3 regions of the Pseudactinotalea sp. Z1748 genome follow, and region 2 is predicted to be linked to each of the others. Evidence: riboswitches for the same ligand, from Rfam matches in the RefSeq annotation. Region 2 holds a riboswitch; each other region holds the start of a gene.
The links. A riboswitch is a leader RNA that binds a small molecule or an ion and turns the genes downstream of it on or off. The one in region 2 is predicted to bind thiamine pyrophosphate.
Positions count from the first base shown of each region.

Region 1 (6,237 bases), on a different contig from region 2:
GGGCCACCGCCTCGGGATCCGGCGCCGCACACAACGCCGAGACCACTGCCACCCCGCCGGCACCGGCGCGCCGCAGCGGCCCGGCGTCCTCGGGCCGCACGCCGCCGATCGCCACGCACGGCAGCGGCGTCCGGGCGGCGAACCGGCCGAACCCCTCGATACCGAGCGCGTCCGGATGGTCGGTCTTCGTCGTCGTCGGCCGGATCACCCCCACCCCCAGGTAGTCGACGGTGCCCCCCGGCAGGGCGGCGACGGCTTGCAGGTGCGCGACCGTATTGGCAGTGAGACCGACGATCGCCTCCGGTCCCAACTCCGCACGGGCCGCCACCGCTGTGTCATCGAGTTGCCCCAGGTGCACCCCGTGCACCGGCAGGCCGCGACTGTGCGCGGCGACGACGACGTCGAGCCGGTCGTTGACGATCAGGTGCGCCCGGCCATCGATCACCTCGGTGAGGTGCGTCAACTGACGCAGGTGATCGTCCAGGTCGGCCTCCTTGTCCCGCAGTTGCACGGTGTGCACCCCGCCGGCCACCGCGGCTGCCACCGTGGCCGGCACCCCGCGTGGTGCGCACAACTCGCGGTCGGTGACCAGGTAGATGCCGGGCTGCATTCAGGCCTCCTGCGGGTCCGGCGCAGGTGCCGCCAGCACCTCGACCCGAGCCTGCTCGATCACCTGCTCCGGGGTGATGCCGGCCAGTGCGTCCAGGAACGCGGGCAGGAACGTGCCCGGGCCGTGAGCGTCGGTGGCAGCCACTTCGGCGGCGATGCCGTAGACCACGTGCGCGGCGGAGACAGCGGTCAGCGCGCTGGTGGTCCCACGGGCACCGAGCATCGCGGCGATGATCGAGCCGAGTGCGCAGCCGGCGCCGGTGATCCGGGTGAGCAACGCGTGGCCGTTATCGACCCTGATGGCCGCTGACCCGTCGGTGATGAGGTCACGCGCACCGGAGACCGCCACCACCATCGAGGTCTCGCGGGCCAGGGCTGCGGCGACCGGGGCGGCTGTATCGGTGTCGTCGGCAGAGTCCACCCCGCGCCCACCAGCCCCGGCGCCTGCCAGTGCCATGATCTCCGAGGCGTTGCCGCGCACTGCCGTGGGCCCGGCGGCGAGTAGTTCGGCGGCGAAACCGGTGCGCAACGGCAGCGCTCCGATCGCCACCGGGTCAAGCACCCACGGGGTGCCGGCTTCGCTCGCGGCGCTCACCGCCGCCCGGCCGGCGTCGCGCTGCTGATGGGACAACGTGCCCAGGTTGATCAGCAGTCCGGACGCCATCGGGGCGAACACCCCCGCCTCCTCGGCCGTGTCCACCATGGCCGGTGCCGCCCCGATCGCCAATAACGCGTTGGCGGAGAAGTTCGTGGCCACGTGGTTGATGATGTTATGCACCAACGGGCTGTGCTCCCGCAGGGCTCGCAGCAGGTGTGCGGCCTGCTCTGTCACGTGGACCGCCTCCGGAAGGCCCGCCGATTCGGTGTGACCGTAAACATCAGTCATGGACATTCCCTTCGCTAGTACGAACTAGTGCAGGTTCGACGGGTGTCATCTCAGCCGCGCGGTGGGCGGCACCCCGTGTCGTGGCCTTCGAGTCTAACAACCCCACCCCGCAGAAGGTCGGGTCGCCCCCACACCCCCCACACCCCCCACACCCCCCACCGCCCCCACCCCCCACACCCGCCGAGAGCGACCCTGGTGGTCGAGGACGAGTGGCAGGAACGTCGCCGTCGACCACAACCCTCGTTCTCGGCGGTGGTGTGTGGAAAGCGGGGGTGGGGTGCGGGAAAGGGGGTGGGGTGCGGGAAGGGGGTGGGGTGCGGGAAGGGCGGTGGGTGGAATAGAACGGGTGGCGGTGATGTTTGCCAGGGTGTATATGCAAATGCATCGAGTTTCTTGAGGGGCCTGCACCATGCAGTTCGGAATCTTCAGCGTCAGTGACGTCACCACTGACCCCACCACCGGTCACACGCCGAATGACACCGAGCGGGTACGGGCGATGATGACCATCGCCCAGCACGCCGACCAGGCCGGGCTGGAAGTCTTCGCCACCGGTGAGCACCACAACCCCCCGTTCGTGGCCTCCTCGCCGACCACGATGCTGGGCTACCTGGCCGGGACCACCAAGAACATCACGCTGTCCACCGCGACCACCCTGATCACCACCAACGACCCGGTGAAGATCGCCGAGGACTACGCCATGCTGCAGGTGCTCGCAGACGGCCGGATGGACCTGATGATGGGCCGCGGTAACACCGGCCCGGTCTACCCCTGGTTCGGCCAGGACATCCGCCAGGGCGTGAACCTCGCGATCGAGAACTACGCGCTGCTGCGCCGACTGTGGACCGAGGACGTGGTGGACTGGGACGGGAAGTTCCGCACTCCGCTGCAGGGCTTCACCGCCACACCCCGCCCGCTGGACGGGGTGCCCCCGTTCGTGTGGCACGGCTCCATCCGTACCCCCGAGATCGCCGAGCAGGCCGCCTTCTACGGCGACGGGTTTCTGCACAACAACATCTTCTGGCCGATCGACCACACCAAGAAGATGGTCAGTTTCTACCGGAAGCGCTTCGAGCACTACGGCCACGGCAAGGCCGACCAGGCGATCGTTGGCCTGGGCGGACAGTTCTTCGCCCGGAAGAATTCCCAGGACGCGTGGAACGAGTTCCGGCCCTACTTCGACAACGCCCCGGTCTACGGTCACGGACCCTCGATGGAGGACTTCACCCGCGAGACCCCCCTGACCGTGGGTTCACCGCAGCAGATCATCGACCGCTACGCCACGATGCGCGAGCACGTGGGCGACTACCAGCGGCAGTTGTTCCTCATCGATCACGCCGGGTTGCCGGTGAAGACGGTGCTGGAGCAGATCGACATCCTGGCCGAGGAGATCGTGCCGGCGCTGCGCGAGATCAACGAGGCAGCCCGTCCCGCGCATGTCCCCTCGAACCCGCCCAGCCACGCCGACCGGGTGGCCCAGGTCGCCGAGGCCGGCAAGTCCCAGGGCCAGCACGTGGCCGGGCAGGACCACTGGACCGGCCGCCGAGCCGAGGACGACGTCGCTACTGCCGCCGCCGGCGCCGCCCAGCGTGGTGCCGCATTCGGACTCTGAAGAAAGGACTCATCTCTGATGACTGCCCGCACAATCGTTGCCGTCTCCGGTGGCCTGAACAAGCCCTCCTCGACCCGGCTGCTCACGGACCGGCTGGTCGAGGCCGCCGTGAGTGAACTCAAGGCCCGCGGCGTCCAGGCGCAGGTGGAGGTCGTGGAACTGCGCGACCACGCCCACGACACCGTCAACGCGATGCTGTCCGGGTTCCCCTCCGGTGACCTCAAGGGAGTGCTGGAGCGCCTAGCCGGCGCCGACGGCGTCATCGCCGTCAGCCCGATCTACACCACCGGAGCGTCCGGGTTGTTCAAGTCCTTCGTGGACATCATCGAGAAGGACGCCCTGACCGGGATGCCGGTACTGCTGGGAGCCACCGGTGGTACGGCGCGACACTCCCTGGCGCTGGAGTACGCGATCCGGCCGATGTTCACCTACCTGCGGACCGATGTGGTCACCACCGCGGTATTCGCCGCCACCGACGACTGGTCCGGTCGGGCCGACGACGTCAATCCGCTCCCGGCCCGGATCCGCCGGGCGGGTCGCGAATTCGCCGAACTCGTGGCGGCCCGGGACGAGGCCCGCCCGGCCGACCTGTACGACGACGTCCCCTCCTTCGAGGCGATGTTCTCCAAACTCTGAGCACCGCCGGCGCTCAGCCGAGGGCCGTACCCGCCGAGGGCGCCTCATCGCACCGGGAATGGTGAGTACTGGTCGACGGCCGTGGTGAGGCGTATGGTCGAACCAGCACGCAAGGAGGTCACGATGACCCGCAGATGGCACCGCTGGCTACCGGCCGCAGTGGTCGGCGTCGTGATCGCGGGCGGGGTCGGGCTCACGGCGCAGGCCGGCTCGGCCGATCTGCCCGAGAAGTCACCCGAGGACGTCCTGGCCATGATGGCCGAGCACTCGGTGGAGGCATTCTCCGGGGAGTTCCAGACGAGCACCGAACTCGGACTGCCCGATCTGTCCGGCCTGGATGGAGCCTTCGGCCACGGGCACCGCGGTGGCATGCCGGCGCCGGATCTCGCTGAGGATGCCGCTCCGGAGCAGACCCAGGACGCCGGTGATGAGAACGCCGGGCGGCGCGGCGGCTCCGGAGTGGGCGAGGCCCTGGAGCTGCTGACCGGCGAGCACACCGCACGGGTCTATACCGACGGGCAGCAGGCGCGCATCCAGGTGCTGGACGATCTGGCCGAACGGAACGTGATCCGCACCGAGGAGGAGGTGTGGTTCTACGACTCCCGTGAGAATGCCGCCACCCACCTGGCATTGCCGGCACCCGGCGACGAGGTGTGCCGCCCCGGCCCGGGGCCACACGGTTCCTGGTTCGACCACGGCGGCCAGCCGTCTGGCCCCGGGCCGGTCCCCACACCGGATGAGGTCGCCGCCGACGTCCTGCAGGCCCTGGAGACCGATACCGACGTTACCGTCGGTGCGGACGAACGCGTGGCCGGGCGTTCTGCCTACACCCTGGTGCTGGCGCCCGGCAGCGAACACTCCCTGGTGGAGCAGGTGGTCCTGGCCGTCGACGCAGAGACCGGCTTCGCGCTGGGCGTCACCGTGCTCGCCCGCGGCCAGGACGAACCGGCGGTTCAGGCCCAGTACAGCGAGATCACGTTCGAGACCCCCGATGCCACGCTCTTCGACTTCACCCCGCCCGCCGGGGCGAGCGTGGAGGAGGTGGAACTCCCGCCGTGCCCGGAGGGGGCCGGGACCGGTGCACCCGAGAAGCCGGACGGCCACGAGGTGATCGGGCAGGGTTGGGACGCGGTCCTGGTGCTGGCGGTGGACGAATCCGGCGCACTGGATGATCCACTCGTGCGCGAACTCACCCAGGACACCGGCGCCGGGCGTCTGCTGTCCACGAACCTGCTGTCCGTGCTGGTGACCGACGACGGGCGGGCCCTGATCGGTGCCGTCACCCCGGAGTACCTGCAGTCCCTCGCCGGGTCGTGACCGAACTCGCCGTCCGCACCGAGGGCCTGACCAAGACGTTCGGTACGCACACGGCCGTCGACGACCTCGACCTCGTGGTCCCGCGCGGCAGTGTGTTCGGGTTCCTCGGCCCCAACGGCTCGGGCAAGACCACCACGATCCGACTGCTGCTCGGTCTGGCCTCGGCGACGGCCGGAACCGCGCACGTGCTCGGGCACCACATGCCGCAGGACCTGGGTGAGGTGCTGCCACGAGTCGGCGCCCTTGTGGAAGGACCCGCCCACTATCCCTACCTCTCCGGTGCGGCGAACCTGCGCCGCCTGGATGCGGCCAACCCTGCCGCCCCGCCCCGCACCCGGCAGACCCGCGTAGCGGCGGCACTGGAGAAGGTCGGTCTGAGTCACGCCGGAACCAAGCGGGTGCGCGCCTACTCCCTGGGCATGAAGCAGCGACTCGGGATCGCAGGCGCCCTCCTGATGCCACGGGAACTGCTCGTGCTCGATGAACCGACCAACGGGCTGGACCCGCAGGGCACCCGGGAGGTGCGCACGCTGGTGCGGTCCCTCACCGGGGAGGGGGTGACCGTGCTGGTCTCCAGCCACCTGCTGGCCGAGGTGGAGCAGACCTGCAGCCATGTCGGAGTGATGAGCCGAGGCCGTTTGGTCGCCCAGGGCAGCCTGACCGAATTGCAGGATCTGGGGCAGGCGCGGGTACGGGTGGTGACACCCGACCCGCAGCGGGCACGCGCGATGCTAGCCCGGATCGGGCTGCGCACCTCCGACGACGACCAACCGGGAACGGGAAACGCCACGGACCCGGCGACCGACCTTGCGACGCCCCCGGCCTCCTCGACGCCGGAACGCGTCGCCGTCGTCACCGCCGTTCTGGCGGAGGAGCGTTACCTACCGGAGACCATCGCGGCCGAACTCGTGGCCGGCGGGGTGCGGCTCCGGGGCTTCGGCGTCGTGCGCGAAACGCTCGAGGAGCGGTTCGTCGCACTGACCGGGGAGGGGTTCGACGTTGCCGGGTGAGACGATGGACGGGCAGAGCGCGCCGATCACCGCGAAGGCCGAGGACGCCCGGCCTACCGGTCCCGCGGCCGGAGCGGGCGGGAGCGGTCGGTCGATGTGGGCATCAGAACTGACGCTTCTGCTGCGGCGGCGCCGCACCTGGGCGATGCTCGTGGCGCTCGCCGCGATCC
Region 1 covers NZ_JBMPQB010000002.1:78,562-84,798, forward strand. The annotation lists gene thiE (thiamine phosphate synthase) at 1-610, opposite strand, end outside; gene thiM (hydroxyethylthiazole kinase) at 611-1,495, opposite strand; TPP riboswitch at 1,484-1,581, opposite strand; gene ACO0LU_RS04655 (LLM class flavin-dependent oxidoreductase) at 1,905-3,104, shown strand; gene ACO0LU_RS04660 (FMN reductase) at 3,123-3,740, shown strand; gene ACO0LU_RS04665 (LolA family protein) at 3,864-5,057, shown strand; gene ACO0LU_RS04670 (ABC transporter ATP-binding protein) at 5,054-6,067, shown strand; gene ACO0LU_RS04675 (ABC transporter permease) at 6,072-6,237, shown strand, end outside.
Region 1: linked by a shared signal. The riboswitch ahead of thiM (hydroxyethylthiazole kinase) and the one ahead of ACO0LU_RS02365 (YkoF family thiamine/hydroxymethylpyrimidine-binding protein) in region 2 are both predicted to bind thiamine pyrophosphate.

Region 2 (6,237 bases):
CCTGGGAGTGCCGACCACCCGGTCGCTGTCCGTGGTGGCCACCGGCAAGGCGGTGATGCGTGAGCGCCCCCTGCCCGGTGCGGTCCTGGCCCGGGTGGCGGACAGTCATCTGCGGGTGGGCACGTTCGCCTACGCCCGCTCCACCGGTGATGAGGATCTGCTGCGCCGCCTGGCCGATCACGCCATCACCCGGCACCACCCGCAGGCGCGCGATGCTGAGAACCCCTACTTGGCGCTGTTCGAGGCGGTGTTGGCCGCGCAGGCCGAGTTGGTCGCGAAGTGGATGCTGATCGGGTTCGTGCACGGGGTGATGAACACCGACAACACCACCATCTCCGGGCAGAGCATCGACTACGGACCGTGCGCGTTCATGGAGGCCTTCGACCCGGGCACCGTGTTCAGCTCCATCGACGCCCTGGGCCGCTACGCCTACGGCCGCCAACCGCAGATCGCGCAGTGGAACCTGGCCCGGTTCGCCGAAACGCTGCTGCCGCTGGTCAGTGCGGACCAGGAGCAGGCCGTCGAGTCGGCCACCGCGGCGCTGAACACCTTCCCGGAGGTCTACTCCGCCGCCTGGACGCGCGGCATGCGCGCCAAACTCGGACTGGAGTCCTTCACGCCCGACGACGACGCAACCGCCCTGATCCGCGACCTCACCACACTCCTGGGTGCTCGGGGTGTGGACTACACCTCCTTCTTCCGCCACCTGACCACGGCCGCCGGCGGGGATGCGCGCCCGGTGCGGGCGCTGTTCGACGGCGCCGGTGGCGATGAGGCTCCGCTGCCGGCACTGTCCGGCGGCGCCGGTGGCGATGAGGTTCCGGGCCCGGCGTCGCTCGACGGCGCCCGTGGTGATGAGGTTCCGGCCCCGGCATCGCTCGACGGGGCCGGAGGCGAGGCTGCGTCATCGACCGAGCGGCCGGCCTTCGAGCCGTGGCTGCAACGCTGGCTCTCCTATCGCCCGGATGCGAGCGTGATGGCCCAGGTGAACCCCATCTACATCCCACGCAACCACCTGGTCGAGGAAGCTCTCGCCGCTGCCGGCACCGCAGACCTGGGCCCCTTCGATGAATTGCTGGACGTGATCACCCAGCCGTTCACCGAGCGCCCGGGACTGGAGCGCTTCACCGAGCCGGCCCCGGCCGAGGCCGCCCCGTTCGTGACGTACTGCGGAACCTGACAACTTCCGAGGCCGCCCCGTTCGTGACGTACTGCGGAACCTGACAACTTCCGAGGCCGCCCCGTTTCCGCGGAACCTGACCTCCCAGGGCCAGTGCCCACCCGGTCCCGTTGCTATGGTCGGAACATGTTTGATGCGGTCGCAGGGGGCCTCGTGGTCGTCGTCTTCGGGCTGGCGTGGCTGGCGCTCATCGTCGCCGCACTCATGTCTATCGCGCAGTCGCGGAACTATACCTCCGGACTCAAGGCGCTGTGGATGCTGGCCGTGTTCGCCCTGCCGTTCCTGGGCACTCTGGCCTGGTTCCTCATCGGCCGCCACTCCCACAGCTGACAACTCACCAGCCACCCCCACCCGGCCCCCAGCCCGGCCCCAGCCCGGCCCCGGCCCCAGCCCCCGCCGAAGTCAGCATTAGTCGGCTGAACGCGCCGCAAAGTCGACCAATGCTGGCTTCGGCGGGGGATGGGCGGGTATGCACACTGGGAAACTGTGTCCACAGGTGCTGGTGGGCAGCCGCTATGGGCGCGGTGGATTGGTGCTTACTGGCGTCATGCGCACGGTACCGATCCCGGAGGGCCTGCTGCGGTACACCCACTGGCAGTGCGGCCTCATTTCCACCGCGCAATGCCGGGCTCTGGGCATCAGTGGCGACCGGTGCGCCACCCTGGTCGCTCGCGGCATGTGGAAGCGGGTCGTGCGCGGCGTCTACGACACCGAGCCGGACCGTCCGACGGACTTCGACGCGTCCCGGCGCAAGGCCGCCTGGACCGGCCTGCTGGCGATCGGCAAGGACGCCATTGCCGTGGGGTGCTGCGCCCTGGCCCTCCATGGCGTCGCAGGGCTGCCCCAGCAGTTGACGCCGGAAGTAGCGCTCACAGGTGGGCGCTGGCTGCGGGGACCGGTCGGCGTCGTTGTGCGCCGGTATCGTGACGTGCCGGTGCGGGTGCGGTACGCCGGCTGGCAGGTGAGCGACGTCCCCACCGCACTCGTCCACGCTCTGCCACTCCTGCGACGCGATCACGGGGTCGCCGTGCTCGATTCGGCCCTCAACCAAGGCCTCATCAACACCAGCGACCTCACCGACGTCCGCCGGTGGCTGCAGGGGCGACGCGGTGCCGCGCGAACCAGCAGGTGGTGGCCGCTCGTGGATGGTCGCGCCGAATCACCATTGGAGACGTGGGCCCGGCTCGACTGTCATGACCACGATCTGCCACCGGACCAACTCCAGGTGGTGTTGCGCGACGCCACCGGTACGCTCATCGGGCGCGGTGACATGGGATGGCGGCGCCGCGACGGCGGTTGGGTCATCGTCGAGATGGACGGACGCCAGGTCCACAGCGAACCCGAGGCGCTCTTCCGGGACCGGCAGCGCCAGAACCGGTTGCTGGCCGAGGCGGATGCCACCGTCCTGCGATTCACCAGCCGCGACCTGCGCCCACCCGGCACCATCGCCCACCACGTCCGCCAGGTCCTCACCACCACCCGCCGAAGTCAGCATTGATCGGCTGAATCTGCGGGCAAAGTCGATTAATGCTGGCTTCGGCGGGTGGACAGCGCCGGTCCGCCACGGTTAGCGTCGAACCTACCCCCCGGGGAGCGCGCGGAGCGCTGAGAGTGCGGAGAGTCCGCAGACCCGTCCACCTGATCCGGTTCGTACCGGCGTAGGGAGTTGGGCACCCGCCGATGAGCGTCGGCGGCTCGTGAGGTACCCCGGGACCGGAGGCACCGATGATCACCACCGGCCACGGCAGCACGGAGGCAATCACCACGACCGGCACCAGCGAGGCCACGCCACGCGAGTTGGGCGTCGGGATGCGATTCAGCCTCCACCCGCACACCGACGACTTCGTGCGCGTGATCCTGGACTCCCTCGCCGAGGTGGAGGCGAGCGGCGCGGGCGAGGGGCTGGTGATCGAGACCGACGAGGTCAGCACATACGTCGGTGCTCGGGCGGTGCCGGCCGAACAGGACCTGGCCGGCTACCTGGTGGCTGCCATCGCCGCTGCCTCCCGGCACTCCGGTGGCGGGCACGTCGCCGCCCACGTGCTGTTCTCCCGCGGTTGCCCGGGCGAACGTACCTGCGACCTGACCTCCACGATCCTGCCCGAGGTGGCCCCGGTGCGCCTGGAACCCACCGGCATCGAGGCGGTGGCGCAGTGGTCGCTGTACCCGCTACTCGATGGTGGGGATGATGCCGGCGAACACATGTCCATCATCGAGGCGGCTATCACCCGCGCACAGGCGCGCGGGGTTGCCGCCCCTGCGGCCCACTACGCCACCAAATTCACCGGCGACCTCGCGGAGGTGGTGGCCACCGCCGTCGACGCGTGGGCGCGGGTGGGCACCACCGTCCCGCACGTGGCGACCCACCTGACCATCTCGGTGGGCTCACCCACGCCGGCCCGCGGGACGTAACCGCGCCAGCCCAGTTCACGAGCGCCCGTCCGCCTCGCGCACTGGCGGTGTGGGGTACGCGCTCAGGGAGCCCCGTCGCGCACCGTGGTGACCAAGTCGGTGAGGCTGGGCTTCGCCGGGGTGGAGGCGAACCCGAACCGCACCGGCGGGTCGATCGGAACCATCGCGCCCAAGTCCGTTCCATCCCACGAGGTACGAGCACCGGCGAGGCGATGAAGGTCGCTCGCACCGTAGTACTCCCTGCGCCCACCCCCGGCCGAACCGCGGGTGCGCACCCCTGGCAGGGCCACCCGCGCGACCGGATCGGTCAGGAGGGTGAACCAGGGCGCACCGGTCACCGCAGCGGGCAGCGCGCGCAACAGCCAACCCACCGCTGCCCGCTTGCCGATCTGCACGGTTGCGGACAGTGGGCCGGCTTCGATCTGCCACCGCTCCCCCGCCGTGGTGGGCGCAGTCCGCGGCAGCGCCTCAGCCGGTACGGGCGGCTGGGAGGAGCCGGGATCTGCCATTCCCCGCACAACGGCGTCACGCGCACGAGCCCCTGCCGGGGATCTGGGCGCATACCGGTGCACGGTCACGTTCGCGGGCTCGACGGCATCGAACTGGTAGGTGGCCGAGACGAACTCGGCGACCTCCGTCGATGGCGCCAGTAGCACTCGATGCCCGTGCGGATGCTGCACCATCACCCCCGCGAATGGCCCCAGCGGAGTGGTGTGCCAGTTACCCACGACGAACCGGGTCCCACCGGCGGTCCCCCAACCGGCGATCCGACCGGAGAACCTCCAGGTGCGGGGCGGAGTGGAGCGGGTCATCCCCCATGGTCCATCGGCAGGCGCCGGCGCACCAACCGCGGCGCAATCACTCGGAGCACCGGGCCACCCGGAGCAACTGCCCACCCGGCCCGCTCCCCGACCCAAGACCACCGGCGGACACAGTACCCGCGCCGCCCCGCACCCCGACTGCCGGCCCCGCTAACCCCCGAGCAGCGTTCCGATCGGACCGCGCACGAAGTAGAAGACGAACATCAGCGAGGTCACCCACATCAGCGGGTGCACCTTGCGGATCCGTCCGGCACCTACCTGGATGATCACGTAGGCGATGAACCCGGCGCCCATCCCCGCGGCGATGGAGAAGGTCAGCGGCATCATCAGGATGGTCAGGAACGCCGGGATCGCCACCTCGGTGCGCTTCCAGTCGATCCCGGTCACCTGGGCCATCATCAGGAAGCCCACCAGCACCAACACCGGCGTAGCCGCTTCGAAGGGCACCAGCGCCACGATCGGGGAGAACAGCGTGGCCAGCAGGAACGCGATGCCGACCACCACGCTGCTCAGCCCGGTCCGGGCCCCCTCACCGACGCCGGCTGCGGATTCGATGTACGCGGTCGCCGTCGATGCCGATCCCGCCCCGCCGGCGATGGCCCCGAAGGAGTCCACCACCAGGATCTCTCGGGTCCGCGGCGGGTTGCCCTGCTCATCCAGCAACTTGGCCTCGGCACCCACGGCCACCATCGTGCCCATGGTGTCGAAGAAGTCGGCCAGCATCAGGGTGAACACCAGCAGCAGGACGACGACGATGCCGACCTTCTCGATCGAACCGAGCAGGGAGAAGTGGCCCAGCAGGGCGAAGTCGGGCAGCGAGATGATCTCCCCGCTGATCTCGGGCGGGTTGAGCTGCCAACCCCAGGGGTTGTCCTCCGAGGCCCGCCCCACGTTCAGGAACGCCTCGGCAAGCATCGCCAGCCCGGTGCCGACCACGATCGCGATCAGCAGTGCCCCGCGAACCTTGCGCACCCACAGGATGCCGGCGGTGAACAGCCCGATCACGAAGATCAGCGAGGGCCACCCACCCAGCGACCCATTCAGCCCCAGTTCCACCGGCGTGGCCATCGAGGCCGGGATCCGGATGATGCCGGCGTTGACGAGGCCGACGAAGGCGATGAACAGCCCGATGCCCACACTGATGGCCATCTTCAACTCGAACGGAACCGCGCGGAACACCGCCTGCCGGAACCCGGTGAGGACCAGGACGAGCATGATGATGCCCTCCAGCACCACGATGCCCATCGCATCGGCCCAGGTCAGCCCGGCGTCGGGCAGCGCGGCGATCGAGTAGGCCACCACGGCGTTCAGGCCCATGCCGGCGGCGATGGCCAGTGGGAAGCGCGCCACCAGACCCATCGCGATGCACAGCACCCCAGCGACCAGGGCGGTGGTCGCCGCCACCCGGGGGACGGCCAACTCCTCGATCCCGCCGATGAAGTTGCCCGTGCCGTCGGGCACGGTGCCCAGGATCAACGGGTTGATGACGATGATGTAACTCATCGCGAAGAACGTGACCAGGCCACCGCGGATCTCACGCCCGATGGTGGAGCCACGCGCAGAGATCTCGAAGTAACGGTCCAGGAAGCCGGCGAATCCGGAGGTGCGCTCATCCTCGCGCGTGGATTGTCCCATGGGGCACTATCTTGGCCAGCCGAACTCGGTTCCGTCCAATCCCGACCATCAGGTGGGGAAGTGCCCGACGACGGCGCCTCGCCCGGCCGCAGCGACTCACCACCGCAGCACCGCCGTCACACGGGCTCACGCCGTCGCCGTCGCCGCCGCCGTCGTTGTCCGCGTCGCCGTCGCGCGAGGCTCTACCAT
Region 2 covers NZ_JBMPQB010000001.1:496,351-502,587, reverse strand. The annotation lists gene ACO0LU_RS02380 (protein adenylyltransferase SelO) at 1-1,180, shown strand, start outside; gene ACO0LU_RS02375 (PLD nuclease N-terminal domain-containing protein) at 1,307-1,510, shown strand; gene ACO0LU_RS02370 (hypothetical protein) at 1,728-2,678, shown strand; TPP riboswitch at 2,758-2,862, shown strand; gene ACO0LU_RS02365 (YkoF family thiamine/hydroxymethylpyrimidine-binding protein) at 2,906-3,592, shown strand; gene ACO0LU_RS02360 (hypothetical protein) at 3,655-4,404, opposite strand; gene ACO0LU_RS02355 (NCS2 family permease) at 4,564-6,048, opposite strand.

Region 3 (6,237 bases), on a different contig from region 2:
ACGCCTCGTCGTGGTCGTGCGTGACGTACAGGGCGGTCGTGCCGGCCCGGCGGAGGATGTGGTGCAGGTCCGCGGCGAGCCGTTCCCGCAGCGCCCGGTCCAGCGCCGAGAGCGGTTCATCGAGCAGCAGCAACCGGGGCTTCGGGGCCAGGGAGCGGGCCAACGACACCCGCTGGGCCTGCCCGCCGGACAGGCTCGCCACCGCCCGGTCCTGGTAACCCGGTAGGCCGACCAGGTCGAGGAGTTCGCGTACCCGCTGCGCCCGTTGCGTCCGCGGCATCCGCTCCATCTGCAGGCCGAAGGCGATGTTGCCGGCCACGTCCCGGTGGGCGAAGAGCTGTCCGTCCTGGAACATCAACCCGAACCCGCGCCGATGCACCGGCACGTCACTCAGGTCCGCCCCCTCCCAGCACACCCGGCCGCGATCGAGTGGCTCCAGGCCGGCCACCCCACGCAACAGCGAGGACTTGCCACAGCCGGAGGGCCCCAGCAGGGCGACCACCTCCCCCGGCGCCACCTGCAGGCTCACCCGGTCCACCGCCGTCGTCCGCGGTTCCCGGACGCCGTAGCGGACCACGGCGTCATCGATGGTCAAGGACATCTAGAACTCACCCGTCCGTTCCGACCGCAACCGTTCGGCCACTCCCATGATGGTGGCGGTCAGCAACGCCAGCAGGACCGACGCGGCCAGGGCCATCCCGTAGTTCTCCGCACCGGGGCGCCCGATCAGCCGGAAGATGACCACCGGCAGGGTGGGTGCGTCGGGGCGGGCCAGGAAGGCGGTGGCGCCGAACTCCCCGAGGGAGACGGCGAAGGCGAATCCGATCGCCAGCCCGAGCGATCGCACCAGGAAGGGCCCGTCGACGTGGGCAAGCACCCGGCCCGGAGAGGCGCCCAGCACCGCGGCGCTCTCGCGCTGGCGCGGGTCGATCGCCCGCAGGACCGGCAGGACCGTGCGCACCACGAGCGGGATCGCTACCACCGCCTGGGCGATCGGAATCAGGATCATCGACGTGCGCAGGTCCAGCGGCGGCCGGTTCAACGTGATCAGGAACCCGAAACCCACCGTCACCGCCGACACCCCCAAGGGGAGCATGAAGAGGGTGTCCAGTCCCCAGACCGTACGTCGGACGTGCACGTTGCGCGGCCGGCGAGAGACCACCAGCGCCACCAGTGCGCCCACCACCACCGCGATCACGGTGGCATCCACAGCCACACGCAGGGAGTTCGCGGCCGCGTCCCATACCGTCACGGTGAGCGCGTTCGGCCCGCCGGTGCTGCCCAGGGCCACATAGTTGTCCAGCCCCCACGCGCCCGACGGCGTGCGCAGCGAGCGCACCACCAGCGTGGCCAGGGGTAGCGCGAGCAGGCCCACGATCACCACGGCGGTCACCGCGGCCGCCGGAAGATCAGGCCCCGGGCGGCCCCAGCGGGCGGCAAGCCGGCCTCGACTTCGAGCCGTATGGCCGAGACCGACGGTGCGGACACTCGACTTCGCCCATAACCCTCGCTCTCGACGATGCGGCACGGGCTGCCACAGCCGCAGCCGGCGTGCCTGGTGCTGGGCGCCGTGTAGTTTCAGGGCCGCCTCCCGCCGAGCCCGGGCACGGGAGAAGGTGATGAGCGCGGCGGTCACCACCGATAGTTGCAGTACCGAGAGCACCGCGGCGGTGCGCAGGTCGAGGAACTGGGTGGTCTGGATCCAGATCTCGGTCTCGATGGTGCCGAACCGGATCCCGCCCAGCACCAGCACCACTCCGAACGCGGTGGAGCAGAACAGGAACACCACCGAGGCGGCGGAGGTGATCGCCGGGGTGAGCGCCGGCAATGTCACAGACCAGAAGGCGCGCGCCGGGGAAGCGCCCAGGGCCCGGGCGCTCTGCTCGGTGCGCGGGTCCAGACGCTCCCAGAAGCCGCCCACGGTGCGCACCACGATCGCGTAGTTGAAGAACACCAGCGCCAGCACGATCGCGGTGAAGGTGCGGTCCAGGCCGAGGAACCCGAGCGGGCCGTCAGCGGCCAGCAGCGCCCGGAACGCCACCCCCACCACCACGGTGGGCAGCACGAACGGGATCGTGATCAGCGCCCTCAGGATCCGTTGGCCGCGGAAGGTGCGCCGGTACAGCACATAGGCACCGGGGACGCCGAGCACCACCGAGAAGACGGTGCCGAGCACCCCCAGCGCGATCGTGAGGAAGAGGATCCGCCAGGTGCGCGGGCGGGCGAACACCTCGGTGAAGCCGCTGAGGTCCCACGAACCGTCCGGCACGAAACCACGCAACACCAGGGTGGTCACCGGCCAGGCGAAGAAGATGGCCAGGAACACCAGCGGCACGGCGGCCGCGAGCACCCACACCCCGCCTCGCAACCACCGTGCCATCCCCAGGACCCCTCCTACTCGGCGGCCCGCGGCCGACCGGGTGACGCAGTGCGCAGACCCACCCGGACGGCAGCGCAACGCCGAGCCACGCAGACCCGGACCCGGCCGGGCCCTACCGGATCGGGCCGGGCCGAGCCGGGGCGTGCCGGGCCGTGCCGTACCGGGCTGCGCCGGGCCGGATTGGGCCGGGTCAGATTGCGCCGGGCCGGATTGGGCCGAGTCGGATTGGGCCGGGTCGGGCTGGACCGGGCGGTGCTGGCTCCCATCCTCAGCCGATCACGATGTCGGTCCAAGCCTGGATCCAGTCCTGACGGTTCTCGTCGATCTCCGCCGGGTCCACGGTCAACGGTTCCTCGGCGAGGGGGGCCCATTGAGTCCACTCCTGCGGGAGTTCCAGGTCGTGGTTGACCGGGTACATGTACATCTGTCCGGGAATGTCAGCCTGGACGGCGTCGCTGAGCAGGAAGTCGATGAACGCCTCGGCGCCCTCGGGGTTGTCCGCCCCGGCCAGCACCCCGGCGTACTCAACCTGCCGGAAGCAGGAGGCGAGCATCGCCGTCGTCGTCGGGTCCTCCCCGTCCGGTCCGACCTCGAAGGCCGGCGAGGTGGAGTAGGACAACGCCACCGGGCGCGGGCCCTGTCCGACCGAGCCGGAGAACTCCTCGGAGTAGGCGGTGGACCAGGAGTCGACGACGAGCAGGCCGTTGTCGGCCAGGTCCTGCCAGTACTGCGTCCACCCGTCCCCGAACTCGGCGACCGTGGCCAGCAGGAACGCCAGGCCGGGTGAGGAGGTGGCCGGGTTGGTCACCACCACGTGGTCGGCGTAGTCAGGCCCGGTCAGGTCGGCCAGGTCGGACGGCTCGGCGATACCGGCCTCGGCGTACCAGGCGGTGTCGATGTTCAGGCACACATCGCCCACGTCGATCGGAGTGAGTTCGTTTCCGCCGTCGATCAGGTAGTCCTCGGCGGCCGGGGGCAGTGCAGCGGAGGTGTAGGGGCTGAAGACGTTCTCGGCGATACCGCGGGAGGCGAAGGAGTTGTCGATGCCGTAGGCGACGTCGCCCAGGGGCGCGTCCTTGGTCAGGATCAACTGGTTCACCAGGGCTCCACCGTCACCGGGTGCGCTGAAGGACAGCGTGTAGCCGGAGTCCGACTCGAACTGGCTGATCAGGTCCTCCGAGACGTGGAACGAGTCGTGCGTGACCACCTGGACCGTGCCTCCGGCTCCGGTGGCCTCGCCCTCCTCTACTGCGGTGGTGTCCGCGTCGTCGTCAGGGGTGGTGTCGGGGTTGTCGTTCCCGGTGCCCACCGTGCAGGCGGCCACGGCCAGTGCCAGAGCGGTGAACGCGGCAAGATGTCCGATCCGTACAGGTCTGCGGTGAGACATGGTGTGGTGATTCATTCTTCCTCCTCAGCGTGATGTGAGAAGGGGTCCGCGGCGCGACGCCACGGGAGAGATGCTCGACTCCCTTCGCCGGTGCTAACCGGAGCAGGTTCGAGGGTCTGCGGGTGGCCGCACTCTCAGCGCCGCACCTGACTCGGTCGACGCTCCCCTGTCGCACCCACGAGGCTACACCCCGTCGGCCGGTGCGGCCGACGGGTGCGCGAGGATCGTGGACGGCTACGCTGGGTGCAGTCGTCGTAAAGGAGATCTGCCATGGAGCGAGTCGTCACCGCCGTTGCCACCATCGTCGCCGGCCTCGTCGCGAACAAGGTGCTCGGCACCGCCTGGAAGAGCGTCACCGGTCATGAGCCACCAACCGACGACAAGGACGGAAGCATGCCCATCGCTGAGATCGTGCTCTTCGCGGCGATCTCCAGCGCGCTGGTGGCGTTGGTCCGCGCCTACGCCAGCCGTGGCGCCCACAAGTGGATGTCGAGCGGCGACGTCGCTCGCTGAGGGCGGTCGCACAGCAGGTCAGGCCTGGGAGTCCCCGTTCTCGGCACGTACCGACTCCAGATCCTCGGTAAGTTCGTCCACCCCGAGCAGGTCGAACCGGACCCTGTCGGTGCGGTAGCCCGCCCGGCCCACCATGTGCGCGGCCACCGGCGCGGTAGCGAGTTGGAACACGATCACCGGAAGCACCTTCCAGCCCACCTGCCAGGACGCCAGTGACAGGGCGAGGCCGTTCATCATCAGAATGATGCCCAGGACCTGCGGCTTGGTGGCCGCGTGCATGCGGGATAACAGATCCGGGAAGCGGTTCACGCCTATGGCGGCCACCAGGGTCAGGAACGTCCCGGTGAGGAAGAACGCCGAGGCCATCACCTCGCGGAGCAGGTCCCAGCTCATCCTTCAGGCTCCTGTTCGTCCATCCGGGCCAGCCGCGCTCTCTCGACCTGCGCCAGTTCCTCGTGGGTGAGGATCCTGCCCTCGTCCTCGGGCTCGCTGGCCGCGAACCTGGACAGGGCCACTGCGGCCACGAATCCGACGATCGCCATGACCGTGAGCAACGGGACCAGGTCCACCCGCCCGGTGCCGGCCGACCACAGCGCGCTGGCCCCGATCAATGCGGCAACCACCACGTCGAGCGCGGCAATCCGGTCCAGCATGCTCGGGCCGACCTCCATCCGGCGCAGCGCCACCAGTACCGCCACCAGGAGAATCGTCCCGGCGATCCACATCACCACCGGGCTCACTGATCGACCTCCCCTCGACCGCCGCCCCACCAACGCCGCCGGGGTAGTCCGGCCTTGGCCAGATCCTCCTGGTTGGCCAAGGCATAGAGCAACCGGCGTTCCTGGGCCAGCACCATTTTGCGCATCCCGTCGGCACCGTCGGTCATGCCCAGATCCAGCACGTGCACGTACAGAGTTCCGGTGAGTCGATGCGCCTCCACAATGATCGAACCGGGAACCAGGGAGGTGAACACGCCGGTCAGAGTCAGGATCAGGTCCGATGCCGACCGCAACCGGATCCGGACCACACCACCCTGGGGAGCCTTGCGGGGATGCAACGCCAGCCATGAAACCTGGACCGAGGCGTGCAGAACGTCGAATATGAACCGCCCGACCAGGTGGACCAGACCGAAGAAACTTGGCCGTCCGGCGTATCCCACCGCCGGCATCGGGGCCACGATCAGCAGGATCGCCGCGATCGCGACGCCGGCGAGAACGTTCGCCAGGGTCAGATCGCCCCACAACAGCACCCACAGGGCCGTCATCCACAGCAGCATCGGCCACCGGTGGAACCAGGAGGCCAGGCTCCGGCCTGGCGCCGTCGTGGTGGTCGGGGCGGTCATTCTTCCTCCACCACCTCATCGGACACGCCCTCGCCGCGTTCACCGTCGGGAAGGACCGAGGATACGTAGGCTGTCTGCGCACGCAAGTCCCGCGAGGCTGCGTCGGTGTAGGCGTACAGTGGCCCGGCGATCACCGCCAACGCCACCCCGACGGCAGCGATCGCCGCAGCCGGGAGGAACATCCCGCGCGGCACGGTGGTGTCCGGCAGCGGCTTGGGTGCCTCCTGCCAGAAGGCCTTGTTCCACGCCTTGATAATGGCGTAGAGGGTCAACAGCGAGGCGACCAGGCCGGCCCCGACCGCGACGTATGCCAGGGGGGTCTGGTGCTGGACACCGGCCTGCATCAGACCCAACTTTCCCAGGAAGCCTGACATCGGGGGGATGCCGCCCAGGTTCATCGCCGGGACGAAGAACAATACCGCCAATGCCGGGGCAGCCTTGGTGAGCGAGCCGAGCCTCTCCAGGGACGTGGTGCCGCCGCGCCGTTCGATCAAGCCCGCCACCAGGAACAACGCCGTCTGCACAGTGATGTGATGGACGACGTAGAAGATCGACCCGGACAGCCCCAGCTGGGTGGCCAGGGAGATCCCGAAAATCATGTACCCGATGTGGCTG
Region 3 covers NZ_JBMPQB010000007.1:37,480-43,716, forward strand. The annotation lists gene ACO0LU_RS14965 (ABC transporter ATP-binding protein) at 1-601, opposite strand, end outside; gene ACO0LU_RS14970 (ABC transporter permease) at 602-2,380, opposite strand; gene ACO0LU_RS14975 (thiamine ABC transporter substrate-binding protein) at 2,649-3,782, opposite strand; TPP riboswitch at 3,830-3,945, opposite strand; gene ACO0LU_RS14980 (DUF4235 domain-containing protein) at 4,038-4,280, shown strand; gene mnhG (monovalent cation/H(+) antiporter subunit G) at 4,299-4,673, opposite strand; gene ACO0LU_RS14990 (monovalent cation/H+ antiporter complex subunit F) at 4,670-5,020, opposite strand; gene ACO0LU_RS14995 (Na+/H+ antiporter subunit E) at 5,017-5,622, opposite strand; gene ACO0LU_RS15000 (Na+/H+ antiporter subunit D) at 5,619-6,237, opposite strand, start outside.
Region 3: linked by a shared signal. The riboswitch ahead of ACO0LU_RS14975 (thiamine ABC transporter substrate-binding protein) and the one ahead of ACO0LU_RS02365 (YkoF family thiamine/hydroxymethylpyrimidine-binding protein) in region 2 are both predicted to bind thiamine pyrophosphate.